Regions from separate parts of the Pelosinus fermentans DSM 17108 genome, predicted to be linked through region 3. Evidence: riboswitches for the same ligand, from Rfam matches in the RefSeq annotation. Region 3 holds a riboswitch; each other region holds the start of a gene.
What was found. Region 3 has a riboswitch for S-adenosylmethionine ahead of metF (methylenetetrahydrofolate reductase [NAD(P)H]). Riboswitches for the same ligand answer to the same signal wherever they lie in the genome.
Positions count from the first base shown of each region.

Region 1 (7,640 bases), 2.2 Mb from region 3:
AATGGTTTTTGCTTTTTCGATAAATAATATGCCATCCAAATGATCGATTTCATGCTGCAGGGCCCTAGCTAACAAACCAGTTCCTGTAATCGTTATATTTTTACCAAAACGATTTAAGCCTGTAACGGTAACTTCAGAAAACCTCTCAACTTCACCAAAAACCCCAGGAACACTTAAACATCCTTCATTACCCAATTCACAGTCTTCACTTTTTTTTATAATAATTGGATTTATTAATTCGATGAGTTCATCATCCACATCCAAAACAATAACCCTAAGAGATACGCCAACCTGCGGAGCGGCTAATCCAACTCCATCAGCATTATACATAGTTTGGGCCATATCATCAATAAGTTTCCTTATTTTTTTATCAACGCGAGCTACAGGCTCAGCTATTTCTTTTAATACTTTGTCACCAGCTTTTCTAATTTCCATACAGTTATAATACCCTCCTACCTTGGATAAATCCTGCCCAAATTTTATCATAGAACTATACAAAAATCCACGCCTATACTAAACAAATTATTCTACATGATACTAACAGGTTCCACATCAATCATAACATCTGGACGTATGGTTAATCCCATAGATGTTATGTAAGCCCTCACATTCGTGAGATCCTTTGCTTTTATAATGATATTCATACGAAATATATCATTAACTTTAGCAATCGGAGCGGGAAACGGCCCTATTATTTCTACAGTCTTACTTTCCGCCATTAAGCTTCGCAATTCTTTGATTATTTGCTCAGCCTGATTGCGAGCCATACTTTCTTCTTTAGCCTGAACTGTTAATTTTATGATTTGTCCATAAGGTGGATAACAAAGCGCTTTGCGGTACACAATCTCAGATTCATAAAAACTTTGATAATCCTGATTAGCTCCTGCCTGTACTGCATAATGCTCAGGATTATAAGTCTGTACTACGACCTTTCCTGCCTTATCACCGCGGCCTGCACGACCTGCCGCCTGAGTTAGCAACGCATATACGCGCTCCGCTGCTCTAAAGTCTGGTAAATTTAATATACTATCAGCTGCTATAATGCCAACGGCCGTCACATTTTTCACGTCATGCCCTTTAGCCACCATCTGTGTCCCCAGTAAAAGATCATATTCGCCTTTAGCAAATGCCTCTAAAATACGATCATAGGCCATTCTTCCACCTGTTGTATCCTGATCCATCCGCACTACGCGGATATGGGGAAACAATGTTACTATTTCCTCTTGCAGCTTTTGTGTGCCGGTTCCAAAAAAACGAATATAGCGGCTATTACATTCAGGGCAAATATCCGGAACCGTTTCAATACACTGGCAATAGTGACACTTCAGCTTCTTCCCTACAGAATGATACACCAGAGAAATATCGCAATGCTTACAACGTACAATATGTCCACATTCCCGACACATGACGAAGGTAGCATAACCACGACGATTCAGTAAAATAATAGCTTGTTCGCCACGACTTATAGTCTCTTGCAGCAGTTCTTGCAAGGGAAGTGATATGACACTTCGTCTCTTCTTACGCAATTCTTCCCGCATATCAACGATAGTGACTGCGGGCAAATTTGCATTAGCTATGCGCTTTGACATAAGTAGCAAGGTATGTTGGCCCATTTGAGTCTGAAAATAAGTCTCGATTGCTGGCGTAGCGCTGCCCATGATGACCACCGCACCAGACAAAGTAGCTCTCGTAATAGCGACTTGTCTTGTATGATAACGAGGTGTTTCTTCTTGTTTGTACGTAAATTCATGTTCTTCATCCATAATAATAATACCGACATCTGGCAAGGGTGCAAAAATAGCAGAACGTGCACCAATTACAATGCCAGCTTGCTTGCCTCGAAGTCGCTGCCAAGCATCATAACGTTCGCCAGTAGACAATTTACTATGCATCACAACAACATCATCTCCAAATCTAGCTTTAAATCTTGAGACAATTTGACTGGTAAGAGCAATCTCAGGAACAAGAACAATAGCTTGGCGATTCTTTTGACGCGCAGCCGCTACCGCTTCAATATACACCTGTGTCTTTCCACTGCCAGTAATACCATGCAGTAAAAACGATTGAAACTTTCTTGCTTCCATCTTTGGCATAATTTTTTCTAATACTTGCTGCTGCTCTGCTGTTAATGATATATCATTCTTTGCTTTACATATATCCGCATAACTATCACGTACCACTTGAACTTTTTCAAGTTTTATAAGACCGTCCTGTACTAATTTTTTTACAGTTTCATGACTGGTATTACTCTTTTTCAATTCATCAGATGCCAATTGCCCGTGATCTATCAAGTATTGGAGCAAACGGCATTGTGCTGGCTTTTTTGCCAACTTGCTAATTTGTTCTCGAGTTGCTTCAGCATCCATTAGTAAACTCATTATCGTTTTATAACGGTGTGTACCCATTTTTTTTGCAATTGATTCAGCGATTATGATCTTATTTCTCACTAAGTATCTTATTGCTTTCAAAACGCTTGGGCCAAATTTCTTTTCCAGTTTAACAGACAGAATAGGGCTGTGCGTCTCTATATATGACAGCACTTGGCTATATTCTGGATATTTAGCAGATAAGGCAACCAGTGTTGTTTCTGTATCCACTTCCATCTCGACAGAATAAGCAACAACACTTTTCACACCGGATTTTCCTGGAATAAATAAACGCATGGCATCTACTAAATTACAAAGATAATATTCACTAATCCATCTAGCTGTATGCATCATATGCTCGTCAAACCATTTGTCATTATCTAGTATATCGATAATTGGCTTTAACTCAATACGATTCGAGTCTTCCTCTATTATAATATCAATAACAAAACCTTCTAATTTACGATTACCAAAAGGTACTAAAACACGCCACCCTGCATCAACATAATCCAAATGATCAGGGATGCTATAAGAAAAAGCTTTATTAATATTTTTAGTTGTAATGTTTATTAAGACTTGAGCAATACGTTGCATATTTACCACCATTCGCTATTAATAGTCTTTTAAAGGTATTTCTTTTAGAGGATTCAGCTTGCCTATTTATATCTTAACACGATTTTATAGCATATAACTGCATTTTTACCTTCATAATTATCATAAAATTAAAAAGAGGGAAGCTCATTGTTCCCTCTTTTTTGGCTATAGCATATACAATTCCCATGAAATTCAGAAAAATCCTGCTAAAACAGCTAACATCCCAATTATAGATTAGCCTCTTTACGAAGGGTTTCTGCTTTATCGGTCCTTTCCCATGGTAAATCCACATCCGTACGACCAAAATGCCCGTAAGCTGCTGTTTGGCGGTAGATAGGGCGACGTAAATCTAACGCTTTAATAATACCAGCCGGACGCAAATCGAAATGTTTTTTAATAAGCTCAGCAATTACATCTTCATCCACCTTAGCAGTCCCAAAAGTTTCTACCATAATCGATACTGGATGAGCCATACCAATCGCATAGGCTAGCTGAATTTCACATTTATCTGCCAATCCTGCTGCAACAACATTTTTAGCTACATAACGTGCAGCATAAGCGGCAGAGCGGTCAACTTTGGTACAATCTTTACCAGAGAAGGCACCACCACCATGACGAGCCATTCCGCCATAGGTATCAACAATTATTTTGCGACCAGTCAAACCAGCATCACCTTGTGGTCCACCGATTACAAAACGACCTGTCGGATTGATATAGTATTTGGTTTTCTCATCTAATAATTCTGCTGGAACAATCGGAGCAATTACTTTCTCAATCAGATCTTTTTCAATGGTTGCCAGTTCAACTTCAGGACCATGCTGAGTTGATATAACAATGGTATCAACACGAAGAGGTTTACCGTCTTCGTATTCTACTGTAACTTGAGTTTTACCATCAGGACGCAGATAACTTACTTCCTCATTTTTGCGCACCTCTGCTAAACGCCGAGCCAATTTATGAGCCAGAGCAATTGTCAATGGCATGTATTCAGGAGTTTCATTGGTAGCATAACCAAACATCATTCCTTGGTCACCAGCCCCAATGGATTCAATTTCGTCCATTTGACCTCGTTTAGCCTCTAAAGACTTATCAACGCCTAAAGCAATATCAGCTGATTGTTCTCCAATGGAAACCAGCACACCGCATGTATCTCCATCAAAACCATACTTTGCACGAGTATAGCCAATTTCTTTCACCGTGTCCCGTACAATTTTTGGAATATCCACATAACAACTTGTAGTGATTTCACCAACTACATGTACTTGCCCTGTCGTAATAAGCGTTTCACAAGCTACACGTCCCATTGGATCTTTTGCCATGATTGCATCTAATACACTATCTGAAATTTGATCTGCTATTTTATCTGGATGACCTTCAGTAACTGATTCTGATGTAAATAAAACTCTCTTTTTTTTCACAAATCATACCCCCATTTTTAATAAACAATAAAAAACACCCATAGGGAGGGTGTTACACTCTCCCATCTTGCGGATTATTCCGCAGGAATTGGCACCGTTTTGGATTTCCAAATGGTTGCCGCGGTTTCATTGGGCCAATCCCTCCACCAACTCTTGATGAGCATATCATATAAAATTGTATCAAATTAAATACTAATGTAAAATAATGAAAAAATCAACCTATTTTCGACATTCTGCGAGAATTTTATCCAAAATAATGTTTGCCATGTGTTCTTTGGACATTTTGGATAACTCTTCAATCCGCCCATCACGGTATAACACTTTCGCTATATTGTGATCTGCATTAAACCCAACGCCTGGAACAGATACATCATTAGCAATAATCATATCCAGATTTTTTTTAGCTAGTTTCTCCTGCGCATGAAGAACCAGCTGCTGAGTTTCCGCAGCAAAGCCAATTAGCATCTGCTGTTTTTTCAACTGACCAAGTTCTAATAATATATCAGGGTTTCTTTCTAAGACAAGCTGTAATGTATCGCCAGTCTTCTTAATTTTGTGTTCTGCAGTACTTTGTGGACGATAATCGGCTACAGCAGCAGCTTTGATTACAATGTCACTCTCATTATAATGCGCCAATACAGCCGCCCTCATATCTGATGCGGCTTCTACATATTCGACTTTAATTCCGCAGGCAGCTTTTAAATTGGTAGGTCCTGATATTAACGTAACAGTTGCTCCTCTTGCAGCAGCAGCACTTGCTAAAGCATATCCCATCTTCCCGCTAGAGCGATTGCCAATATATCTTACAGGATCAATCGCTTCTTTCGTGCCGCCAGCCGTAATCAAGATTTTCTTTCCTCGAAAATCATTTTGAACAACTATCAACTGATGAACTTTCTCTAAAATTGTTTTAGAATCAGGTAAGCGTCCTATTCCCTCTACACCACATGCTAGCATCCCGCTCTCTGGTATCATAAAATGATATCCTAACTCTATTAAACTACTGATATTTTTTTGAACGATCGGATTTAAATACATATTGGTATTCATAGCCGGAACAAATAAAACCGGAGCCGTTGTTGCCATTACCGTAGTTGTTAACATATCATCAGCAATACCATTTGCTATTTTACCAATCACATTGCCTGTAGCAGGCGCTAATAAAAATAAATCCGCTCTACTTGCTAAGGCAATGTGCTCAACATTCCAGTTGGTAGTTTCAGCCCACATATCAACAACAACTGGCTGTCCACTTATTTCACGAAAAGTCAACGGCGTAACAAAGTTAGCCGCTGACTGAGTCATGATAACATATATATTGGCACCTTGCTTTTTTAATTGACTTACAAGATCTACTATTTTATAAGCAGCAATGCCGCCAGCAACACCAACTACAATATTTTTTCCTTTCAACATGGAAACCTCCTATTTTATACCACTTTTGGTCCGTTCATAGGAAATTTTATCTTGTGCAACTTCTTCTAAAGCGATCGTCACCTGCTTATTGGATTTACTCTCAACTAAAGAAGTCGCCCCGTCCATAATCTCACGAGCCCGTTTTGCCGCAAGTACTACTAAAGTGTATTTACTATCAACTTTAGTAACTAATACATCTAATGATGGATATATCATAGTAGTCCCCCTAATTTTTATTTATTTGATATTTGTTAAAATTTCTTTTACTATATTACAGTTTCGTACTACTTGACACTTTTCCGCTGTAATAATGGCAGCCACTTTATTCGTTGCTACTTGGACCTTATCATTGACTACTACATAATTATAATTATGTACATATGACAATTCATTATTAGCACAACTTAACCTATTTTTGATTGCATCTAAGCTATCTGTCCCTCGTTTATGTATGCGATTAGCCAATTCATCTAAAGATGGCGGTGCTATATAGACAAATACACCTTGCGGAAATTTTCTTTTAATCTGCGTAGCTCCCTGTGCATCAATTTCTAAAACAACATCCTTGCCATCATTTAGTAATTGTTTTACTTGGCGACAGGGTGTTCCATAAAAGTTCCCATAAACCTCAGCCCACTCTAATAGTTCATCATCTTGAATCATATTCTGAAACTCGTCATGAGATACAAACCAGTAGTTAACTCCATGTTCTTCTCCAACACGGGCTTTGCGTGTAGTAGCCGATATAGAATAATGCAACCCAGGATAAGTACGCAGCAATTCTTGACAAATTGTCCCCTTACCTGCTCCCGACGGACCAGATAACACAAGTAAAATTCCTTCTTTTGCCACAACTGCGACTCCTTTCATTTTCTGCTATTCTGCAGTGTCTTCACTCGTTTCTTTACTGGCAAGACGATGCGCTACCGTTTCTGGTTGCACAGCGGATAAAATAACATGATCACTATCGGTTATGATCACGGCTCGGGTACGGCGTCCATAAGTTGCATCAATCAACATCCCCCGATCACGGGCCTCTTGGATAATCCTTTTAATGGGTGCAGATTCAGGACTCACAATCGAAATAATTCGATTAGCAGACACAATGTTACCAAACCCAATATTAATAAGTTTAATTTCCACAAAAAATCCCCCTTACGTTTGTATCCCAATATATCTTATATTACTCTATGTTTTGAATTTGCTCTCTGACCTTCTCAATTTCACTTTTAATTTCGACTATGATATTAGCAACATTAAAATCATTGGCTTTAGAGGCAATTGTATTGGTTTCACGGTTAATTTCCTGCACAATAAAATCTAATTTTCTGCCAACTGCATCATCGGCATTCAATGCAGCCCGAAACTGCGTTAAATGACTTTTTAAGCGCACTAACTCTTCTGTAATACTGGTACGATCCGCAAATATAGCCGTTTCTTGTAGTAGGCGACCAGCATCAGGTTCTTCACCGATTGTAGCCAGCAATTCTCGCATGCGACTCAGTATTTTCTCTTTATATTCAACCAAAACCTGGGGTGCACGTTTTTCTACGGCAGTAATATATGATTCAATATCCGTAATACGCAAGACTAAGTCCTGCTGAATGTTTCGCCCTTCCGCTAAACGCATACTCATGAGATTAGTAAGTGCCATATCAACTGCCTGGGTTAGCTTCGGCCACAAGATTAAAACATCTTCCGTTACTTCTTCAACCTTAATCACATCTGGAAATTTAGCAATCTGCTGAATATTATCATTTACTGCTATAGAAAATAAATCCCCTAAATCTTTTAAAGCCTTATTATAGGCTATTGCTAACTCTTTGTCAATTCGCACAGCCTTTTT
Region 1 covers NZ_AKVN02000001.1:2,373,808-2,381,447, reverse strand. The annotation lists gene def (peptide deformylase) at 1-486, opposite strand, end outside; gene priA (primosomal protein N') at 528-2,960, opposite strand; gene metK (methionine adenosyltransferase) at 3,188-4,378, opposite strand; SAM riboswitch class I at 4,438-4,541, opposite strand; gene coaBC (bifunctional phosphopantothenoylcysteine decarboxylase/phosphopantothenate--cysteine ligase CoaBC) at 4,598-5,794, opposite strand; gene rpoZ (DNA-directed RNA polymerase subunit omega) at 5,804-6,010, opposite strand; gene gmk (guanylate kinase) at 6,032-6,646, opposite strand; gene remA (extracellular matrix/biofilm regulator RemA) at 6,671-6,937, opposite strand; gene FR7_RS10800 (YicC/YloC family endoribonuclease) at 6,978-7,640, opposite strand, start outside.
Region 1: linked by a shared signal. The riboswitch ahead of metK (methionine adenosyltransferase) and the one ahead of metF (methylenetetrahydrofolate reductase [NAD(P)H]) in region 3 are both predicted to bind S-adenosylmethionine.

Region 2 (7,640 bases), 3.1 Mb from region 3:
GCAGAACTTGCATGAATGAATTGTTGATTTCCCATATAAAATCCTACATGAGATGCTCCTGGTTTATAGGTGGTGAAAAAGACTAAATCACCTATTTGTAGATTTTCTTTATCTACAGCAGTGCCTTTACTATATTGTTCAGCTGCTGTTCGAGGAAGGGTAATTCCGTTTTTCTTCATAACAAGTTGTGTAAAGCTAGAACAGTCAAGTCCTTTAGTTGGAGATTCTCCGCCAAAAACATAAGGAACGCCCATATAGGTTTTCGCAGTAGCAATAATTGCATCTCCTTTTGAGGAACTAGTTGTTGAATTGCTAGCCGTTTCTTGAAATGGCACCGGCTTAATGTTAACGTTAGGATTTTCAGTTGTATTGTTCTTTCCTAATAAATTTCCTAATAACATGCCAATTAGAACATTAAGAAGATTAAAGGAAGAACTGCTGCTTTTTGAGTTTGAAGAGGATGTTTGTGCGAGTGTATTCAAAGGCGAAGCCGCCATAGCAAGCGTTGTGGGCATAATCAGTGTAAAAGAAAAGGTGAAAAGGATAAGAAGTATAATAGGCATACAATGTTTTTTCATATAATGACCTCCTAGTCCAATGTACGATTTGTTAGAGACGGTTCAGGAGCTAATAATCTCTGAAATTATTAATCAACTGGCAACGTTACTGACTAGAATAATGATACTAGAGAATATGTGTTATGTAAACAGGAAATATCTACAATTGGATTAGGATGAGAGGGATTCGGAGGGTTTTGCAGATGATTATAATTAATAGGCCAGGTCGTTCAAATCATTTAGTTATTGAATAATTCTTATAGACTTTCTGCTGAAAAATGAATTACAATAATAAGATATGAATCCTATTATACATATTCGTGATTGGCAAGGAGGAGGAATCATATTGCGAAAATTTATCCTTGTATATAATCCAATATCAGGTGATGCTAGTTTTAAATTTAAATTGGACAATGTAATCGAGGCTTTTCAAAAAAAAGATTGTATCATAATTCCCCTCCGGGTTAGCAATGATCAAGAGAGCGATGCTTTTATCATGCTGGTAAAAGAAATTGCTGTAGATGGTATTATCGTATCCGGTGGTGATGGTACAATTCATAGTGTAATTAATAATATGCTCAAACAAGAAATAGACTTGCCCCTAGGTATTATTCCAAGTGGTACATCTAACGATTTTGCAGTGTATTTGCAGTTAGATAAAAATATTGATACTTGTGTAGAGACAATTACAAAGGGACAGAGAAAGAGGATTGATGTAGGTAAAGTCAATGATGAATACTTTTTCAATGTTGCTAGTGCTGGATTGATGACATCAGTAGCTCATAATGCAGATAGTATGCTGAAAAACACGTTGGGGAAAATTGCATATTATTTAAAGGGACTTGGAGAATTACCTAATTTTAAAGCATTAAAAATGCGAATTATTACAGAACAGCAAGTCATTGAGGAAGATGTCTTTTTATTTTTAATAATGAATAGTGGTACTGTTGGCGGATTTCCTAATTTAGTACCTCATGCGAAAATTGATGATGGGAAGCTGGACGTACTTATTGTGAAAAAGTGCAACCTGCCTGAATTAATGAGTTTGTTTATTAGTTTTTTAAAAGGCATTCACTGTAATAGTAAATATGTAACTTGTCTACAGGCGGAAACTATTTATATAGAATGTGCTGAAGAAGTAGAAAGCGACTTAGATGGAGAATTGGGTCCCAAATTGCCTCTTAATGTTACGATACTATCCAGAAAAATTGAAGTTTTTTGTTCTAGTCAAGAAAGTATATAGACCCCTTTGTGTCCTTTGCGTCTTTGTGGTTCAATTCGTTTTATATGTTTTATTCGCTGAGTTGATTAACAAAATTAAAACTAAAATCGCTAAAAAGCCTGTAAAAATGTAAATTATGTTGACCATATAGAATACCATATGGTATAATTTTAGAAATGAATAAACTCTTATCGAGAGTGGTCGAGGGACTGGCCCGATGACACCCAGCAACCGGCAGTAATGCAGTGGTGCTAATTCCAGCAGGATGAGAATCCTGACAGATAAGAGGAAGATGGTCTTTAATAAACCTCTTTCCTCGGAAAGGGGTTTATTTAATTTAAAAAAAATAAAGATTCAGGAGGTATTTATGAAATTAGATTCAAAAATTGTGCATATTGGGGTCTGTACAGATGAAAAAACGGGAGCAATAAGCACTCCTGTATATCAATCAGCAACGTTTCGTCATCCCGCTCTTGGTGAGAGCACGGGGTTTGATTATACCCGTAGCCAGAACCCAACAAGAAAAGTATTAGAAGAAGGGATTGCTGCACTGGAAAATGGTGCAGTCGGTTTGGCATTTGCTTCAGGGATGGCTGCAATTACGGCTATATTAATGTTGTATAAGACAGGAGATCACTTGGTGGTTGTAGAAGACTGCTATGGTGGTACATATCGGGTCATTGATAAAATATTTAGTAATTTTGGCTTAACAGTAAGTTTTGTAGATGGCAGTAATATAGAAGAAGTAGCACAGAGTATTACACCTGCTACTAAAGCAATATTGGTAGAAACGCCGACCAATCCGCTAATGAAAATTGTCGATATTCGTGCCATTGTAAAATTAGCCAAAGGAAATGAGATGCATGTTATCGTTGATAATACATTCTTAACACCCTATTTTCAACGTCCTTTAGAGTTGGGAGCTGATGTGGTCATTCACAGTGGCAGTAAATATTTAGCGGGTCATAATGACTTGGTGTGCGGATTAGTCGTTGCTCGGGATGCCGAATTAGGTGCCTCGATACGTTACATCCAAAATTCAACAGGGGGAATTCTCGGACCTAATGATAGTTGGTTATTGATTCGCAGTATGAAAACACTGGCATTGCGAATGGAAAAGCATAATCAAAACTCGCAAATTATTGCCCAATGGCTGACTCGTCATCCAAAAGTTGTTAAAGTATATTACCCAGGATTAGCTGATCATCAAGGTAAAGATATACATGATAGTCAATCATCTGGTTATGGCGGTATGCTGTCTTTTGCAGTAGATCATCCAGAAAGGGTTAAGCAAGTACTGCGTAAAGTGCAAATGATTCGATTTGCCGAAAGCCTTGGTGGCGTGGAATCTCTGATTACTTTACCGGCGGTTCAAACTCATGCTGATGTGCCGATTGAGGTTCGTGAACGTTTGGGAATATCCGACTGCTTATTACGCTTATCAATTGGCATCGAAGATGCCAGTGATATCATTAATGACTTAGAACAAGCATTAGCGGATTAAAATCACTCATTGTTATAGAAAAAAGTACTAGTCATAGAATCATTAAGAGGTGAATAGGGTGATAGAGAGGGAGTTTTCTGCAAAATTATTGCATATCGAAGTGGAAGTAGATGCCTATACGAGAGCGGTGAGTACACCTATTGATCAGCCACAAGAATATAAATAATTGCGATTATCTGTAGGCTTAGAAGATGCAAATGATCTTTTGGCAGATTTAACATCGGCAATGGAGGAGTAAGAGTATGCAAGAAAAAATCTCATTTCCTGCAAAAGCATTAGCAGTAATTGATCAGAGTATACAAAATATTAGTTTTGGTGAGATTGTTTTAATTGTTCAAGACGGACATATTATTCAAATTGAACGTACAGAAAAAATTATTATTTCTAGTCAGAAGAACTTTCAGCAAGGGAAAAAGAATACAGAAGAAATAAACCTTCTTCGTAAAAAAATTTTAGGAGAGTTATCGCATTTACAATATGGTCAACTAGTTGTAAAAATCAAGGATGGTAAAGCGGTACAGATTGAGAAAACAGAAAAACGGCGTTTCCCAGAGGTAGAAGGTGTCTATGGTGATGGTATATAAAAGCAAGTGACATAGGTGAGTTTGACAGGTTAAGACTCGTATTTCAACGCAATTTTACTTTTTAAAATTAAATATTAAGTTGACAAAGCGGAGTATTTATGATTAAATGTACTTATAATATCATTAGTTAGCCGATCAGAAAACTGAAGGCTAAGGAATCGTTCTTTTGTAGGACTTCCTTAGCCTTTTTCTTTTCTGTCAAAAAAATAAAAAATAAAAAAATGGAGGTCGTGTAACATGGCTAAAATTGCAAAACAGTTGACTGATCTTATTGGCAATACGCCGCTGCTGGAACTTACTAAATATAATGGTGAAAAAGGCTTAGCTGCAAAAGTAATTGCTAAATTAGAGTACTTCAATCCGCTCAGCAGTGTAAAAGATCGTATTGGTTACGCTATGATTGCGGATGCAGAAAAGCAAGGATTAATTAATAAAGACACAATAATAATTGAACCTACCAGCGGTAACACTGGTATTGCTTTAGCCTTTGTGGCTGCAGCACGAGGCTATAAATTAGTATTGTGTATGCCAGATACAATGAGTATCGAAAGACGGAATCTATTAAAAGCTTTAGGCGCTGAACTGGTCTTAACTCCTGGGGCAGAAGGTATGAAAGGAGCTATCGGTAAGGCAGAGCAACTGGCTGCAGAAAATAGCAATTCCATTATTTTGCAACAATTTAAAAACCCATCCAATCCGGAAATACATAGACAGACTACTGCTGAAGAAATCTGGAGAGATACAGATGGAGAAGTCGATATCTTTATTTCTGGTGTAGGTACTGGCGGTACGGTCACAGGTGTGGCTGAAGTACTAAAGAAAAAGAAACCAAGTGTTAAAATTGTTGCTGTTGAACCTTTTGATTCGCCTGTTTTATCAGGCGGAAAACCAGGTCCTCATAAAATTCAAGGCATTGGTGCTGGATTTGTTCCTGCTGTAATTAACCTTGATGTTGTAGATGAAATTTTTGGTGTTCATAATGAAGATGCTTTTACGACTTCCAGGGAACTTGCTAAAACAGAAGGCTTGTTGGTTGGGATTTCAAGTGGTGCAGCAGTTTATGCAGCTGTTCAGATCGCAGCACGTCCTGAGAATAAAGGGAAAAATATTGTTGTCTTATTACCTGATTCAGGAGAGCGCTATTTATCTACAGCACTTTTCCAACAAGAGTCTTAAGGTATAGCTTTGATAGAGCCATTTAGCTCGCTAGTCATTTAAAAAAGAGTGAGAAATACCACAGTTCATGTTAAGTATCCCAATTTCTGTATGATCATTCATTGGGATACTTTGATATGAGTTGTGGTATTTTGTATTGCGCGGAAATTAGAATTCCAAGGGAAAAAACGTGAAATGGGAGAATTTTCAGGAAATGTGCATAAATATAATTCCTCGTCATTGTCAGGTACCATTTGGAATGGTATAATGAATTAAATTAAAAGTAGCTCTGCCTTACGTACAGCAGAGCTTTGTTTAAGTTAGTGCTTTGACCATCATTTGGGTATATGTAGGAAAGGTGAATGTAATATGCAAATTATTGATTTACATTGTGATACAATACTGCACTTAATGGATCAACCGCATTTGAATTTATATCATAATAACCTAAGCGTAGATATAGAAAAATTGCAGGCTGGTAATGCTTTGGCACAATTCTTTGCATTGTATATTGATTTAGCAGAACAACAAAATCCATTACAATATTGTTTAAGTATGGTTGATATTTTCCATCGGGAAATGAAGATTCAGCAGCCGTATATTGCCCTAGCGCTGAATTATCAGGATCTACTTTCTAACCAGCAAGCTGGAAAAATATCTGCCTTTCTTACGATTGAAGAGGGGGGAGCTTTACAAGGGCGCTTGGAGAATCTGCGGAATTTTTATCGGTTGGGTGTGCGGCTGCTGACATTGACCTGGAATTATCCTAATGAGATTGGTTATCCCAATATTGAAGAACAGTATGGGGAGCAGGGCTTAACAGATTTTGGCAAAGAAGTAGTTGTCCAAATGAATCAGCTAGGTATGATTATTGATGTCTCTCATCTTTCTGATCAAGGCTTTTATGATGTTGCTGCCTTGTCAAACAAACCTTTTGTTGCTTCCCATTCTAATGCTCGTGCAATCAGGGGGCATCGGCGTAATTTGACAGATGATATGATTACTCTGCTGGCGCAAAAAGGGGGAATTATGGGAATCAATTTTTCAGGGAACTTTTTGGCTGGATCAAATTGGAGCAGAGTGGATGATATGGTACGCCATATTAAACATATTGTGAAGATTGGCGGTATTGATATAGTGGCTTTAGGAACGGATTTCGACGGTATTGAATACCAGTTGGAAATCTCTCATCTTGGCAATATTGATAAATTAATAAAGGCACTTGTTTGTAATGGGTTTACCACAGGCGATATCGAAAAAATTTGTTATAAGAATGCAATTAGTATTATTAAAGAATGTTTATGAAATTCGTACTTTGGAGGCAGAAATGAAGCATATTCGTGAAAATATTGGTTTCCATGATTCACAAAATAAACGACAGCAGATACTTGAGGCAGCTTATGCTGTATTTTCCAGCAAAGGTTATCATAGAGCTACAGTAGATGAAATTATTGCTTTAGCCGATACTGGTAAAGGTACAGTATATAATTATTTCGTTAATAAAGAACAGCTTTTTTATACGCTGATTAAGGAATGCAGTATGCCTTTTCAAGTCATTATTGAAGGTATTGTTAATTCTTCTGAGCCTCCTTTAGAAAAAGTAGAAACAATAATTAAAGCATTTCTGGAATTTTATGCAAAGCATGCTAACTTATGGCGTGTTATGATGCATGAAGTGCGTGGATTTGGTGCTGCCGGATCATCAAATTTTACCCAAGAGCAATTAGATAAATATCAAGCCTGTTTTTGTGAGACGATTGGTATGATTGAAAAAGTATTATTAGAAGCCCAAAGTAAAGGATTTATTCGTGAAAGCTGTGACGCTACTCGGGCTGCTCATGGTTTATTTAGTGTTATCGTTACCTTTGTATTTCGCGATTTTGTGGATGAAAATATTGGTGAAACGGCGCATACCATTGCGGAACTCTTTTTGTATGGCGCAGCTGAACGGTAAAAAATTTGGAAATAATTGACTGAACAGTCAAAGAGTCTAAGGCAGTTATGGTAGAATAAAAATAAGGACTTGACCCGCAGGGGCAAGTCCTTATTTTATATGATTTTTGCTGCGGCACTTAAAGCTTTAATTAAGTTGTTTGGTTATGAAAAACACAACCGCTAATAAAGGGAAAATAACCAGCAGCAACGGATTTCCGCTTTGGACTAAGAGAAATAATAAGCTAGCAGCTAATAAAGGAATAACTACCCAAATACAGAAGGCGGAAAAGAGATCGCTGATCCTTTCTCTGGCCATAGTGAAAACCTCCTGCTGTGGTATTATCCGTACAATATTTATTGTACTATTCAATGTGACAAGCACATTGGCTGATGTTATACATATGAAATTATGGATTCCATTACCTTGTACATTGGAATCATCTCCCTAGCATCTAACATTGGCAGATCTTCTTCATTGTTCAATGGAATCACCCCCTATATTAATATCATACAGTCACGTTAAAAAGGAGCGTATTTATTAAGCTTGTCTTAAGTATAATACAAAGAAAAACATTCTTCAAGAGTTTCGAATGTATATATGACAAATATTTTAATAGTATATAAAAATACAATGAGATACAATGTGGATTAATTTTTCAAAAATTTATGGATAAATAGTAAAA
Region 2 covers NZ_AKVN02000001.1:3,228,579-3,236,218, reverse strand. The annotation lists gene FR7_RS14935 (C40 family peptidase) at 1-578, opposite strand, end outside; gene FR7_RS14930 (YegS/Rv2252/BmrU family lipid kinase) at 904-1,800, shown strand; SAM riboswitch class I at 1,965-2,067, shown strand; gene FR7_RS14925 (trans-sulfuration enzyme family protein) at 2,147-3,283, shown strand; gene FR7_RS14920 (YezD family protein) at 3,526-3,867, shown strand; gene cysK (cysteine synthase A) at 4,105-5,043, shown strand; gene FR7_RS14910 (dipeptidase) at 5,392-6,327, shown strand; gene FR7_RS14905 (TetR/AcrR family transcriptional regulator) at 6,350-6,976, shown strand; gene FR7_RS23930 (hypothetical protein) at 7,103-7,273, opposite strand.
Region 2: linked by a shared signal. The riboswitch ahead of FR7_RS14925 (trans-sulfuration enzyme family protein) and the one ahead of metF (methylenetetrahydrofolate reductase [NAD(P)H]) in region 3 are both predicted to bind S-adenosylmethionine.

Region 3 (7,640 bases):
TATTAATGTCCATACCTGCATCAAGAAAAGCGAGGACAATTGGTTTATCACCACGCCCTGCATAAGTAATGAGATTTTTCCCTTCGAAAGTAATTCCCTGCTGGATTATTTTATCGAGAGGAAGAGGTGCCTCTATTGTTTGCAGTGCCTTTTGATAGCCGACATATCCTCCTGTCAGGATGCAGACACATAATAGCAAAAGAACAGCAGCTAATTTTCTTTTTATTTGAGACTCTTGCAAGAGCTGTGTTAAAAAAGATATTTTTTGTGTGGGAGGTATTCCTTGAGACACATTTTCTTCACTGGCTGATAGCTGGTCAATTTCGCTGTTAGCAGAAGCTGACTCTGGAGCGAATAATTCTTTATTAGCAACAGCTAGTAGTTCGTCAATCGCTGCTTCACTCATTATTCCCTCTTTATCCATTCCTTTTTACCACCTATCATTTAATAATGTATATAAAAGCGTAAATAAAAATTGACATTTTTATATAAAATTCCATATAATTTGTCATAAATCCTGCATTTGTGATAAAAAAATTAACTTATATGAAATTAGCAAAAAAATGCTTTCATACAAGTTAATTTACCGATCATGGGATAGCCATATGTGTTAATGTGCTTTATCAGCCATAAAACCTTTGGCAATTGTTACAGCATCGACACCATTAGCTGCATAAGAATCTGCATTTGCTTGATTTGCATATTCCTGCGTTAGCACAGCTCCGCCGACGATGGTTTGAGCAGAACATCCTGCAGCTTTTAACGCTGCAATGGTGTGGTCAATTTGCGGCATTGTAGTCGTCATAAGGGCGCATAGACCCACAATATCAGCTTTATGCTCTAGCGCTTTTTCCACAATCTTTTCAGGAGAAATATCTTTTCCTAAGTCAATTACGGTAAAACCGTTATTTTCTAATAAGGCAGCTACAATATTTTTTCCTAAGTCATGAATATCACCTTTGACAGTAGCTAAGATGATAGTACCTAAACTTGTTGTTGCATGAGCCGGCAGTTCTTTTTTTATTGTAAGGAAGGCGGCGCGCATGCTTTCGGCAGCTAATAATACTTGGGGGAGAAAACATTGTCCATTGCCAAAAGCGATACCAACTTTATTCATGGCCGTTGTTAATGCTTGCTCACTAATATCAATGGATTTATGTCCTTCTCTTAATGCCTGCTCTACTAAAGGAACAACCGCTTCTTTTTCTCCAGATACAATAGCAAGATGGATTTGTTCAATAATGTTTTTAGGTGTAAGAGGGGCAGCTCTTTCTTCGGATTGACTAGTAGGGGCATAATTTACGCTGTAGGATCTGCCGCTGGGATCATCTCCTAAAAGCAAAGCGGAAGCTGCTAAGGTTTGCTGCATGAGAGGATCATACGGATTTAGAATGGGCGCATCAAGTCCGGCATCTAATGCCATTGCACAAAAGGTTGCATTAATAATATCTCGCCTGGGCAGTCCAAAAGAAATATTACTAAGACCCATTGTAGTTGGGTAACCAAGATGCTGGCGATACAATTTCAATGTGGCAAGAGCTTCAAGACCAGCCCTGGCATCTGCCGCGGCTGTTAGGATGAGAGCATCTAGTACAAAATCCCCGGGTTTGAGACCCGTTTCAAATGCTTTATGAATAATTTCTTGTATTACTACTAACCGATCTTGTGCGGTTTTAGGGACTCCAGCTGGACTAATCGGTAAACAAAGGATAGCAGCTCCATATTTTTTGGCCAGAGGTAAAAAAGACTTTAAGCGTTCTGGTTCTGCACTTACTGAGTTAATCAACGCCCTGCCAGGATACGCCTTCAAGCCTGCTTCTAACGCATTTACATCGGTTGTATCAATTACCAAAGGAACATCTACCAGCATTGATAACTCTTGAATTGCATACTGCATGGCCTTGGCCTGGTCAATTCCTGGAACCCCCATATTTACATCTAGAAGGTGTGCACCTGCACGGACTTGAGACAAGGCTTCTTTTTTTACGGAAATAAATTGTCCCGCGGCAATATCGGCTGCTAATTGTTTGCGGCCTGTAGGATTAATCCGTTCACCAATAATGACAGTGGGATGACCAGCGCCCAGGTAAATGGTTTTACTGCGGCTGGTTAAGGCGGTAGACTTTTTCGCTGATTGAACCGTGGGTAAATCGGATAGGGCGAGATGTTTTACGGCTTGGTATATAGATTTAATGTGCTGGGGGGTAGTGCCGCAGCAGCCGCCAACATAACGGGCACCTGCAGCAACTAATTTTTTAGCCCAAAGTCCCATTTCCTCAGGCTGCATGGGAAAAACAGTTTGTTTATTGATTAGGCTGGGCATTCCTGCATTGGCTTGAACACTGATTGGACAATTTGTAGTCTGTGCTATTTTTTCTACAATTGGCAGTAATTGTGCAGGACCTAAGGAACAATTTACACCAATGATATCAGCACCCATTGCTTCTAAAATGATCGTTGCCGTTATGGGATCAGTACCAGTTACAGTTCTTTCATCAGCACCAAAGGACATTTGACAAATAACAGGTTTTTTAGAAGCAGCTTTTGCTGCAAGTAAAGCTGCACGCATTTCTTGAATATCAATAATCGTTTCAATTAGAATCATATCTACGCCAGCTTGATCTAAGGCAGAAATTTGCTCAAAAAAAACGTTGTACGCATCATCGAAGGATAAATCTCCTAAAGGAACAATTAATTTACCTGTAGGACCTACAGAACCTGCTATCTTAGTATCAGGACCACAGGCAGCCCGGGCTGCCTGAACAGCGGCAGTATTAAGCAAAGCAACCTTTTCTTCTAAGCCATAATGGGTTAATTTTATCCGATTTGCTCCAAAGGTATTTGTTTCAATAATATCGGATCCGCTATCGATATAACTTTTATGTATAGCCGTAATCACGGCTGGCTGCTCTTGATTCCATAATTCGGGACAATATCCCGGCGGTAATCCTGCATTTTGTAACATCGTTCCCATGGCACCGTCAAAAATATAAATCATAATTTCAATCCTTTCTAGATAGACAATTTATTTGCTGGCATTGATCACATTTAGAACCTTCGATTGTTTCTTTATGGGGGAGGTTTGATACAGTTGGTGTTAACCCAATCACAGCTGTAATGGATTTACGGGGGAGAAGCATACATGCCGAAGTGGCTGTTATATTAATTTCATCCCCATGTGCTAACGTTAAGATTTGAGGTTGAACCCTAATATCCCATTGTCCATAGCCTGGGCTAAAGCGGAATAGAGTGGTATACCCTTGCTTATTTTCGTCCTGCTTAATAAGCTCACAAGCTTGATCGGCAGCCAGTTCTACAGCCGTTGTGCCTGCTGCATCTAATAACAAGCCTAAGGTATATTCGTTTTTGCTGAAGTATTCACTTACGAGCTTCTCTAAATCAGGTCCTATGGTAACTGCAATAACGGCAACCTTTAAAGAGTTCGCCAAGTGTTTACTAATAACGGTTGGAGGAAGTGATAAAGGTTCAGGGCTCATAATTGTAGAAGTACTGGCATCATAATCATAGATCTGCCAGCTTGCTTTTGGTTGGGAGATGATCTGTGCTTCTGTACAAGCTTGATCAAGTAAGCGCTGGGGGAATTCAGTACATTTCGTAAGACCTGAATAACGTTTTAATTCACTCATATCTAGCGTTTGGATTGTTGGATTGTAAATTGGCACAGTATCCCTCCTTTAACCGTATCAAGACATTTTAAGTATAAGCAATATTTAACGCAAATTTGTTTGTTGAATAATGGTTTTGGATTGTTCTAGTTTGTTCATTGTATATAGATGTATACCATCTACCTGATTTGCTACCAAATCTGTAATTTGGCTGCAAGCATATTCAATCCCTGCTTTTTCAAAATCTAAAGATGAATGTTCATATTTTTCAATGATGTTTTGTAGGGGTTTAGGAATAGAAGCACCGCACAATCCTTTAATCCTGCCTACTTGTTTGCTATTTAGCAATGGCATGATCCCGGCACTGACAGGGATTGTGATATTCACTTGTTTAATTCGGTCAAGAAAATCATAAAAAATGGCATTATCAAAAAACATTTGTGTAATTAGAAAATCTGTACCGCTATTTACCTTTTCTTTTAGGTGAAGAAGATCTGTATTCAAATCAGGACATTCTGGGTGTCCTTCTGGATAAGCGGCGGCAGCAATGCAAAAATCATGATTGGATTTAATATGGGCGATTAAATCTTTTGCATATTGATAAGTATTTTCTCTTCCTTTATCATTGTTTTTATTTATTGGATAATCGCCTCGCATAGCTAATATATTTTCAATATTATGAGCTTGCAGTTGATTTAACATTAGATCAATATCATCTTTGTGGGAGTTGATGCAAGTTAAATGAGCTAAGGCCTCGACGCCATACGTATTTTTAATTTTATCTGCCGTTTCAATGGTGCGGTCTGAAGCACTGCCTCCGGCTCCATAGGTAATACTAGTAAAATCAGGATTGAGGGTTTGTAAGCCCTCTGTTGTTTTAAAAATAGATTCTAAGGTGACGGTTTGTTTTGGCGGAAAAATTTCAAAAGAGACAAGGGTTTTTCCTTTATTAAATCGATCAGAAAGTTTCATGAATAACCTCACATTATTTATAATTTATTAGTTTGAATAAAAATCTATGAATAAAACAGCCTCTTTCCTTTGAGGAAAGAGGCTGTTTTATCATCCGTTCTTTCCTCTTATCTTTCAGAACGTGAATTCTGCTGGATTTAGCACCATTTGCATTGCTGCCGGTTGCTGGGTGTCATAGGGCCAGTCCCTCGACCACTCTAGATAAGAGTATTTATTAAATTGGAATTCATGATAATATAAAATCGAATGATTGTCAATGTTTTTTAAATAATTATTAAATTGGTTAAATAATGGTATATTTACGGAGGGTATCTGCCATTTTTGGCAGGAGATAGTCTCTAGAGTGTGGAATGAATTAGCTTATAGAAATTAGAATCGAGAGGACAGTTTGTAAGTAGAAGACTAAGGCTTGTCCTGGATTCTAAAGACCTGGCATGTGCCTTAGTCTTTCTTAAAAAATGAATGAGAATATGGGGTGAACTACTTGGTGAAGGTAATTGCAATTGCCAACCAAAAAGGGGGTGTTGGAAAGACAACAACTTCTGTTAATTTAAGTGCATGTTTGGCTGATTTAGGGAAAAAAGTATTATTAGTGGATCTTGATCCACAAGGTAATTCTACGAGTGGTTTTGGTTTTGATAAAACCAAGATGAAACAGTCTGTTTATGATGTGCTAGTTAATGATGTACCGATTGAAGGCGTTATTTTACAAACCAAAATTGAAAATCTAATGCTGTTACCCGCTACGATTCAGCTGGCAGGAGCGGAAATCGAGTTGGTATCTATTATGTCTCGAGAAACGAAGCTAAAAAGGGTTTTGGATAAAGTGAAGTACAGTTATGATTATGTTATTATTGACTGCCCTCCTTCTTTAGGGTTATTGACTATTAATTCATTAACCGCCGCTAATTCCGTCTTAGTACCAATTCAATGTGAGTTTTATGCATTGGAAGGGTTATCCCAGCTGATGAATACAATTACCCTTGTTCAGAAGAATCTAAATCCGGCATTGTCTTTGGAAGGGGTAGTTCTGACAATGTTTGACGCCAGGACAAACTTGTCTATTCAAGTCGTAGATGAAGTGAAAAATCATTTTCGACATAAGGTATACCAAACGATTATTCCCCGGAATGTTCGTCTTAGTGAAGCACCTAGCCATGGACAGCCTATCACTCGATATGATCCTAAATCTAAAGGGGCAGAAGTGTATACAGATTTAGCTAAAGAGGTGATTGATGATGAATAATAATTCTCAGAGAGGATTAGGCCGGGGATTGGATGCCTTGTTTTCTAGTTCAAAAGGAGTGGATGCAGAGTCTCTTATAAAGAATGTATCCATTTCAGAAATTATTCCCAATAAATTTCAGCCACGCCGGGTCTTTGATGAAACTGCATTGCTCGAATTAGTATCTTCTATTAGTCAATATGGCGTATTGCAACCCCTTGTAGTACGAAAAAGTAATAATATTTATGAATTAGTAGCTGGTGAGCGACGACTGCGTGCTTCTCAGCAAGCAGGTCTGAAAGAGATCCCTGTTATTATTAAAGATTATACAGATAGGGAAATGACGGAAATCTCTTTAATTGAAAATATACAAAGAGAAGATTTAAATGCCATTGAAGAAGCTCTTGCCTATCGTCGTTTAATGGATGAGTTTCGTTTAACCCAAGAAGAAGTTGCAAAAAAAATTGGTCGCAGTCGTTCTGTGATCGCGAATATGGTGCGTTTATTGAATTTACATCCCAAGGTACAAGATTATGTTTCACGTGGAACATTATCCATGGGACAGTCCAGACCCCTGTTAGCCTTAGAAACCCTCGAACTTCAATTAGAAGCAGCGGAAATCATTATTGAAAATGATTTGTCAGCAAGGGATGCAGAAGAATTAGTCAAACGAATAGCGGATAAAAAGAAACCAGCAAAACAACAACCGAAGAATGTAGAAGAGAAAAATTTTTTTGTGACAGAAGCTGAAGATCGACTTAAGATGATATTAGGTACACAAGTGAAAATTAAAGAAGGAAAATTCAAGAGCAAAATTGAAATCGAATTTTCTTCATCTGAAGATTTAGAACGCATTCTTGAAGTTTTAAGTGGTGATGAATCACCGGCTCCTAGTAAGTCTCGAGGAACCTTCGCAGTATAAAAATAAAAAGTGTCAAATTATGTTTCACGTGAAACATAATTTGACACTTTTTGTAAAACATAAAGATATGCAATATGAATTAGTAATATATTGCGAATAAAGGAGAATTAACATGCAGGAAACACCAAAAGCATCACGTTTGCACATTGCAATTTTAGGAAGGCGTAATGCAGGCAAATCTAGTTTAATCAATGCACTGACAAACCAAAAAGTTGCTTTAGTATCAGATGTTCCAGGGACAACAACAGATCCCGTATATAAAGCGATGGAGATTCTACCAATTGGTCCGGTTATGATTATTGATACTGCAGGTATTGATGATAGCGGATGCCTTGGTACATTACGAGTAGAACGCACCATGAGCGTATTAAATAAAGCGGATTTAGTGATAATTGTATTGGAAGCTGAAAGCGGCATAACCCAGTATGAAAAAGCTTTAATAGAAGGTATTAAGGTAAAGAAAATACCTATTGTTGGAGTCATAAACAAAACTGATAAAATTACGATAGCAGCGGAATTAGTAATGAAGTGGAGTAAGGAGTTTAGTATTCCCTTGCTGCCTACTAGTGTAAAGAATAATCAGGGTATTGAAGAATTGAAAAAATTAATTATTACCTATGCTCCGCCAGGTTGGCAGGGACCGCCTGTGATTGGGGACCTCATCCAAGCCAAGGATACAATAATTCTAGTGACTCCCATTGATTCAGCAGCGCCGAAAGGGCGACTCATTTTACCCCAAGTTCAAACTATCCGTGATATTCTTGACCATGATGGTGTGACAATCGTGGTGAAAGAAACAGAACTAAAACAGGCAATTGAAAATTTACGCAAACTACCTAGATTAATAGTTACAGATTCACAAGCTTTTGAGAGAGTTTCGGCAGAGACACCACCT
Region 3 covers NZ_AKVN02000001.1:146,032-153,671, reverse strand. The annotation lists gene FR7_RS00725 (ankyrin repeat domain-containing protein) at 1-424, opposite strand, end outside; gene FR7_RS00720 (homocysteine S-methyltransferase family protein) at 611-2,998, opposite strand; gene FR7_RS00715 (hypothetical protein) at 3,003-3,683, opposite strand; gene metF (methylenetetrahydrofolate reductase [NAD(P)H]) at 3,732-4,598, opposite strand; SAM riboswitch class I at 4,703-4,806, opposite strand; gene FR7_RS00705 (ParA family protein) at 5,074-5,844, shown strand; gene FR7_RS00700 (ParB/RepB/Spo0J family partition protein) at 5,834-6,745, shown strand; gene hydF ([FeFe] hydrogenase H-cluster maturation GTPase HydF) at 6,858-7,640, shown strand, end outside.

Region 4 (7,640 bases), 3.6 Mb from region 3:
CTACACCTGTGGATTTTACCGCCATGAAGGAATTTCCAATGGTTTTGGAGCCTTGATACAGATTGATGTCTTTCGGGAATCCTCCAGCAGAAGCAATGACCAAATCAGTTTTTCCGCTTATGGGAACACCAAATATCTCATTAGCTGTTTTGCATCCTTGGAGCCAAGCTTCATGCCAGTGACCGGCAACAAAAGAGGCAAACTGACCTTCTGGTGTAAACACTGCATTTAATAAAAAGGCTGGTTTCAGTAATTCTGCCATTTCCAGCATATCCGCATGCATAGGGTTATTTTCCAATTTACCAACAGTACATTCTGGACTTACCCCCTGTCCAACTACTGTATGAAGACATAGACTATGATTTTCCTGAATCGTGCTATAAGAGGAGATCCCTGGCATGATGGCTTTACGTCCGCCACCAAAGCCAGCCATTAGATGATGAACAATTCCGCCCGTTAAAATGACTTTATCGGCATTAACTACATGCTTATTCATATGGACATCTTTTCCCCGTGAAGTTTGACCCACATAAACAAATTCATCCGTTTCTGGCGCATGACTTTGTAGGATCGCTATGCGTTCCACAATTTCCTGACCAAAAGTCAGTACATTTTCCTCATGAGTATGATGGCGATGGGCGCCCAGTGCAACAATAAGGGAAATATCTTCATCAGGTATACCAGCTTTATTCAGTTCATTCAGCAAAGTAGGTAAAAACAAATCATGACGCACCCATTGACGAGTTATATCACTAGCAACGATGACCACTTTATCACCTTGCTGTATTACATTCTTTAGAGGTGGAGTACCAATTGGATTGTTCAGTACCTCACGAACAGCAGCTTCTACATCTGAAACTGCTTTCGCTGGTTTACCTTCCACAACATTTACAACGCGTTCTTCCGGCAAAGCTACTTTAATTTCACTATCACCAAAACCAAATGAAAATTCTTTTAACATCTAGCATCTCTCCTACGCAATCTTTTCAAGATTATTATTTTCCTTTAGTACTAAAGGCTTATCGGGCTTGACAGCCAACCATGCAACAATGCCAATCACGGCTGAAGCTGCAGTTGTCAGAATAGCTGCCTGCCAGCCATAATTCGTTGCAACCCATGCTGTAGCAACCGGAGCAGCAATGCCGCCCATATTCCCCCAGAAATTCATCCAGCCAGTTATCGATCCAGCAAATTTACCTCCAATATCAAGACAGGCGGCCCATGAAGCATTAAAAGTAAATCCAAGAGATCCCAAGGATATCGTTAGCCATAATACATTCAGCCAAGGTACAGTTGCCACTGCTCCCAGGTAAAGAGTTATACAACAGATAATTAGTCCTAGAATGCCAAATAAAGTGCGGGATTTATGCCTTGACACACCGGAAGCGACTAATTTATCACTGATATAGCCGCATGTAGCCGTTACTATACACAATGCCGCCCAAGGAAAAGAAGCAGCAATCCCCATTTTCTGCAAAGAAAAATTTTGAGCCTCTATTAAGTATAATGGCAACCAAGCTAAAAATACATACATAATATAATCCGTTATAAAATATTGAATCCCAATAGCCCAAAACTGAGAAGATCCCAAAAAAGCACGCCAAGGTGCCAGTTCTTTTTTATCACTATCTACCATTAGACCTTCTTCTATGTAACTTGCTTCTGCAGCATTGGTAAATTTACTATCCTGAGGAGTATCCTTGGCTAAATAATACCAAAGTCCTGCCAATAGTAAACCTACTCCACCAAAAATAACAAATACGGAACGCCAGCCAAAATTCATCATCAATACGATCGTAAGTGTTGGACCAACAACCGGTCCAAAAAATACACCGCTTAACATAAATGAAGAAGCACGCCCCTTTTCATTATTATTAAACCAACGGTAAATAAATCTTCCAAAGGCAGGTGCCATAGGACCTTCTCCGATGCCAAACAGACTTCTCGCCAGAATAAATGAGGTAAAGTTACTGCATGCTCCTGTTAATACTGTAAAGGCTGACCACCAAGTAGCTGCTAGTGCCAGAACCCTCCGATGTCCCCAAAATTCAGACATGATTCCACCTGGTATTTGCATAAAAGCATAGCCAACAAAAAAAGCCGTCTGAATAAATCCCATATCCATTTTGCTAAAGCCTAATTCTTGCATAATAGTGGGAGTGGCTACTGATAAATTGACTCGATCCATGTAAGAAATAAAACTAATAAAAAACATAAGTCCTGCTAATTTCCATCGAAAACTTGTTTTTGTCTGCCCCATACGATAATCCTCCTCAATTATGAATATAAGTATTTTTGCAATGGACTTTTATTCATATTATCATATTATACTTTTGTTAAGTTTACATGTCAATTGACGAGAGATACGATTTTCTCAATTCTCCTTGACACCAGGTAGGAACTCATGCTACTATTACTTTCATCAACTACATACATTCATCAAGAGTTAGCCGAGGGGATTGGCCCGATGAAGCTACGGCAACCACCGCGCAATGCGAACGGTGCCAATTCCAACAGGAATTTCCTGGGAGATGAGGATCATTTTGGAAAAATAAAATCTTCTTCATCTTATGAAGAAGATTTTTTTATTATCAATCAAAGGAGTCAATATGATGAATCAAAATGCACAAGCTCAAACTCTGCGTAACTATGCCTCGGAAAAAGCTGGTCGTTTTACAGAATCCGTAATTAGAGAAATGTCTCGTATTGCTGCCGCTCATAAAGCCATTAATCTTGCACAAGGCTTTCCTGATTTTCCGGCATCGGATGAAATAAAAGAGGCCGCAGTTAAGGCAATTTTAGAAGATCACAATCAATATGCAATTACCTGGGGGACGAAGTCACTTAGAGATGCCATTGCTTTGAAAAACAAAAGAGACTATAACATTGATATTGACCCGGAAACGCAAATCACCGTATGCTGCGGTTCAACAGAAGGCATGGTAGCAACCCTCTTAGCCACTATTAATCCTGGGGATGAAGTCATTATATTTCAGCCTTTTTATGAAAACTATGGTCCTGATGCCGTATTATGTGGTGCTACCCCCAAATACGTCCAACTGCATCCACCAGAATTCAGCTTTATCAAGGAAGAATTAACGGCGGCATTTTCAGAACGTACCAGGGCCATTATTATTAATACTCCAAATAACCCTACTGGTAAAGTTTTTAACCGCGAAGAGCTGGATCTCATTGCCAAACTATGTATTCAATATGATGTCTTGGCAATTACAGACGAAATCTATGAACACATCATCTATGATGAAATAAAACACATTCCTCTGGCTACCTTGCCCGGCATGGCAGAACGAACCATAACTATCAATAGTATTTCAAAAACCTACAGCGTAACAGGCTGGCGCATTGGTTATGTGATTGCTTCCGGCGAAATCAGCCGTTCCATACGTAAAATGCATGACTTCTTGACGGTAGGAGCAGCCGCTCCCCTGCAAGTAGCCGCCGCCCAGGCCCTAAATTTTCCTACCACTTATTATGAAAAATTAGGGGATTTTTACAGTAAGCGTCGCGACTTTATGTTAAAGGAATTGACTGCCATCGGCTTTACTTGCATTCGCCCGGCCGGCGCCTATTATATTATGGCAGACATAGCGCCTTTTGGCTGGAAGAATGATGTAGACTTTGCCCGTCACTTAGCTGAAAAAGTAGGGGTTGCAGTCGTACCGGGATCTAGTTTTTATCAGGACGATGCCAATGACAAACATCGTTTTATCCGTTTTTGTTTCTGCAAACAATTTGCAACATTAGAAGCAGCAATCGAAAGACTGCAAAAATTGAAATAAAACATTATATTTTTTAGGAGGCATATTTAAATGAAAAAATCACTAAAATCCATTTCCCTTTTCCTATCTCTTGTCTTTATTCTAGGTTTAGCAACTGGCTGCGGTCAGCAAAGTACTGCAAAAGTAGAACAGAAAACATTAAAAGTTGGTGTTACAGCTGGTCCTCACGCTGAAGTAATGGATGTAGTCAAGAAAATTGCCGAAAAGGATGGCTTAAAAATCGAAGTCGTTGAATTTAATGATTATATTCAACCTAATGTAGCATTAAACCAAGGTGATATTGACGTCAATAGTTTTCAACATAAACCTTACCTTGACAATATTATTAAAGACCGCAATTATGATATCGTCTCAGTGGGCAACACAGTCATTTTTCCAATGGGCATTTATTCAAGCAAGCTGAAAAATATAGCCGATTTACAAGCAGGAGCCATCGTTGCCATTCCTAATGATCCAACTAACGGAGGACGAGCTCTATTATTGCTAGAGAAAATTGGTCTTATTAAATTAAAACCGGAAATCGGACTAAAAGCCGCTGTTACTGATATTATTGAGAATCCTAAAAAAATTGTTATCAAAGAATTAGATGCAGCACAAATCCCCCGTTCCCTAGCTGACATGGACGTTGCTGCCATTAACACCAATTATGCAATTACCGCTGGATTAGTACCGACTAAAGATGCAATTGCTATTGAAGATATCAACTCCCCTTATGCTAATATTATTGCTGTCCGTTCTAAAGATAAAGAAAATCCAGCTGTACAAAAATTCATTAAAGCCTATCACTCTGATGAAGTAAAATCCTTCATTAATGAACACTTTAAAGGTTCTGTTGCAGCAGCCTGGTAAAACTGGCACATAAAAAATAAAACATTTTGAAACGCGAAGGCGCGAAGGCTATGAAGCACACGAAGAGACCTGTAATCTCCTTCGTGTGCTTCGTATTTCTTCGCGTCTTCGCGTTTCGATTCATTTTTTTACAGAAGCAGAACACTATACATTTTGTATATCCCCATATTTACGCTGCACTCTCATGAGTCTTGCCGATAAACAAGTTGCACCAAAGGCTAGACCTACAATCAAACCGATCCAATAACCAAAGGCTCCTAACCCGGAATGATGAGATAACACATACCCTAGGGGCAATCCAAGAACCCAGTAAGAAATCATTGCCAAAATAAATGTAACCCGAACATCTTTATAGCCCCGCAAACAGCCTTGGACCGGTGTTGCGATAGCATCTGATAATTGGAAGAAAATCGCATATAACAAGAATTGCTCCGCAAGATGCCTAATATCCATATCTGCTGTATATAAACTGGATATCTGCTCGTTGCCAAAATATAATACGATGGCAGCCATTACAGCCATAAGCAATGCAATTCCAATACCCAGATAGCCATATTGTTTAGCATCTTGATACCGCTTAGCCCCTGCTTCAAAGCCTACCACTATTGTTAAAGCCATAGAAATACTAAGTGGCATCATATAAATCAGGGCTGCCACATTAATAGCTACTTGATAGGCTGCAATTGTAACTTCACTAAACTCACTCATTAGCAAAGTAATCACTGCAAATATACTCGTTTCACAAAAAATCGCTATACCAATGGGTATACCGATCTTTAACTGCTCTTTCCAGGCTGCGAAAGAAAAGCGATACCAGAAGCTAAATATCTGATGGGATTTAAAAGGTTCTCTGCTTTGAATAACGCATACACTAATAATGGCAATACACCAATAGGTAATCGCAGAGGCCCATCCTGCTCCCACACCACCCAACTGGGGAAAACCGAAATTACCAAAAACCAATACATAATTAAGCAGTATATTGATCGGTAATGCTACCATAGAAATTAGCATCGTTACCCGTGTATAACCTAAGGTATCAATAAAACAGCGAAGAACTGTGGAAATAAACAATGGAATAATCCCAAAAGAAATTGCTGCTAGAAAATCATGAGCAATTTGATAGGATAAAGCATTGAGTTCCATTTTATCCAATATCGGATGTATCACATAAAAGCCGCAAATTATAACTACAATGGATATTGCTATGGCTAAATATACGGCTTGAATGACCGCAAAGGGCACCTTTTCTTTTTTTTGCGCTCCCAAAAAGTGGGCAACAATAGGAACTATAGCAAAAAGAATCCCATTTAGCCCCGTAAAAACAGGCATCCATATACTAGATCCAATGGCAACACCAACTAGATCATTGGGACTGACACGTCCCGACATCATCGTATCAAAAAAAGTCATAGCACACATACATACTTGTGTTACTAAAATCGGTAGTAAAATAATTAAAAATTGATTTACTTTTTCCCGTAAGGAATATGTTTGTTCCATATCTCACACCTATTTATCTAGAATCTTAAACCTAAACTTTCGACTCTACTCTATTTTCCCCTAATCAAAGTACACCACTTCATTGAGTTACTAAAGATGAATAAGTGAGGCGGGAGTTTCTTTCTCCTGCCTCACTTATTTTAGTAATCTTACAAATAAACTACTTTGTACAGGACGGGATAAACGCCAATGATTCCATTCGGACCAGGAAAGCATTGCGAAAAGAATACTCATCCCAAAAATCACGATATATTCCATTACAATAAAAATTGTATTAACTGCCACTAAAGAAAAAGCATTCTCCATCATAATTTGATGCCCCTTCCACCAGGCTGCTGCTGTAATAAAAGGCTGCAATACATATAATAAGAAAGCCCAGGCTGCAATGTATAATATTGATTTCACACCATCAAATACTGCTTTCCTGCCAATTGCCAATTGCTTGTTTTTACGGTCTCTTCTTGACTGAGTAACCGCTATATCCGTCATGCTTTCCCCCTTCCTTGGCACTTGATACAAACTACTGAATCACTTCCTGAACTCTGCCTACTATGCCATTTACCAAACGAACTTTTATACCCCGATGATGAATCGCACTATTGGTGAGCAGATCTTTTACCACACCTTCCGTCAGCTGTCCGGTGCCTTGATGCTGCTTTTGTACAATTTTCACCCTGCTGCCTGCTTTAATATTTTTACGCTCTGTCCCACTCAACATAGCTTCCTCCTATCCTTTGAACCCTGCCCATAAAGAAATGAGCAGGGTTCATTTTAATACCACTCACAGAATTCTTCTTGATCCAAGTAAATCCAATCATGGCCAACTTTTTGAAACACTTTTAAACAACGATCATTATCTGAAATCATAATCGTGATCCCGTCAGTCGCCAATGGATTTTTCTCGACATTTTTTTCCACTTGTACTAAAAGCTTTTTTAATTGATCACGATATAAGGTAAAGGATCTTGTCATTTTATATTCTTCCTCTCTGCAATTCTTGGCTTGCTTATATTAATTCCACATTCTCCTAGCTAATTCCTGTATGTTACTCTGCATTCTTCATATTTTTTCCATATTTAATGCGCCACCAAGACATGGCTCTTCTCGCATCAATATCTTTTTGTATAAAATTCACGTCTAAAGCAGAGGTCATTTTTATTCCCTCCATATTTTCTTTACTATCGCTGCCAATTTTCCCGATAGAATCATGAGTAACCCAAAAACCGTAATTAAAACCAATCCCATTCCCCCGTGTCATACTTTCACCTAGTGAATAATAAACAAATCCTGGAGGAGACAGTAATTCTAGGATGGTAGGAGACACATTAATATGACTGCCTGCCACTTCTTTAGAAAACACATTCTTATCGATTCCCTTTCCATAGACAATGAAGGGAATCCCATAGCGTTCATATAAGCTAGGATTCAATTGGATATTGAGTCGGTCTGCATGATCACCAACAATAATGAATAGACTGTCGGGGTACT
Region 4 covers NZ_AKVN02000001.1:3,757,338-3,764,977, forward strand. The annotation lists gene larAH10 (NPN-dependent 2-hydroxyacid racemase, LarAH10 family) at 1-961, opposite strand, end outside; gene FR7_RS17440 (MFS transporter) at 974-2,260, opposite strand; SAM riboswitch class I at 2,434-2,538, shown strand; gene FR7_RS17445 (pyridoxal phosphate-dependent aminotransferase) at 2,613-3,800, shown strand; gene FR7_RS17450 (MetQ/NlpA family ABC transporter substrate-binding protein) at 3,831-4,649, shown strand; gene FR7_RS17455 (MATE family efflux transporter) at 4,794-6,152, opposite strand; gene FR7_RS17460 (hypothetical protein) at 6,288-6,641, opposite strand; gene FR7_RS17465 (YwbE family protein) at 6,673-6,870, opposite strand; gene FR7_RS17470 (hypothetical protein) at 6,924-7,124, opposite strand; gene FR7_RS17475 (LTA synthase family protein) at 7,198-7,640, opposite strand, start outside.
Region 4: linked by a shared signal. The riboswitch ahead of FR7_RS17445 (pyridoxal phosphate-dependent aminotransferase) and the one ahead of metF (methylenetetrahydrofolate reductase [NAD(P)H]) in region 3 are both predicted to bind S-adenosylmethionine.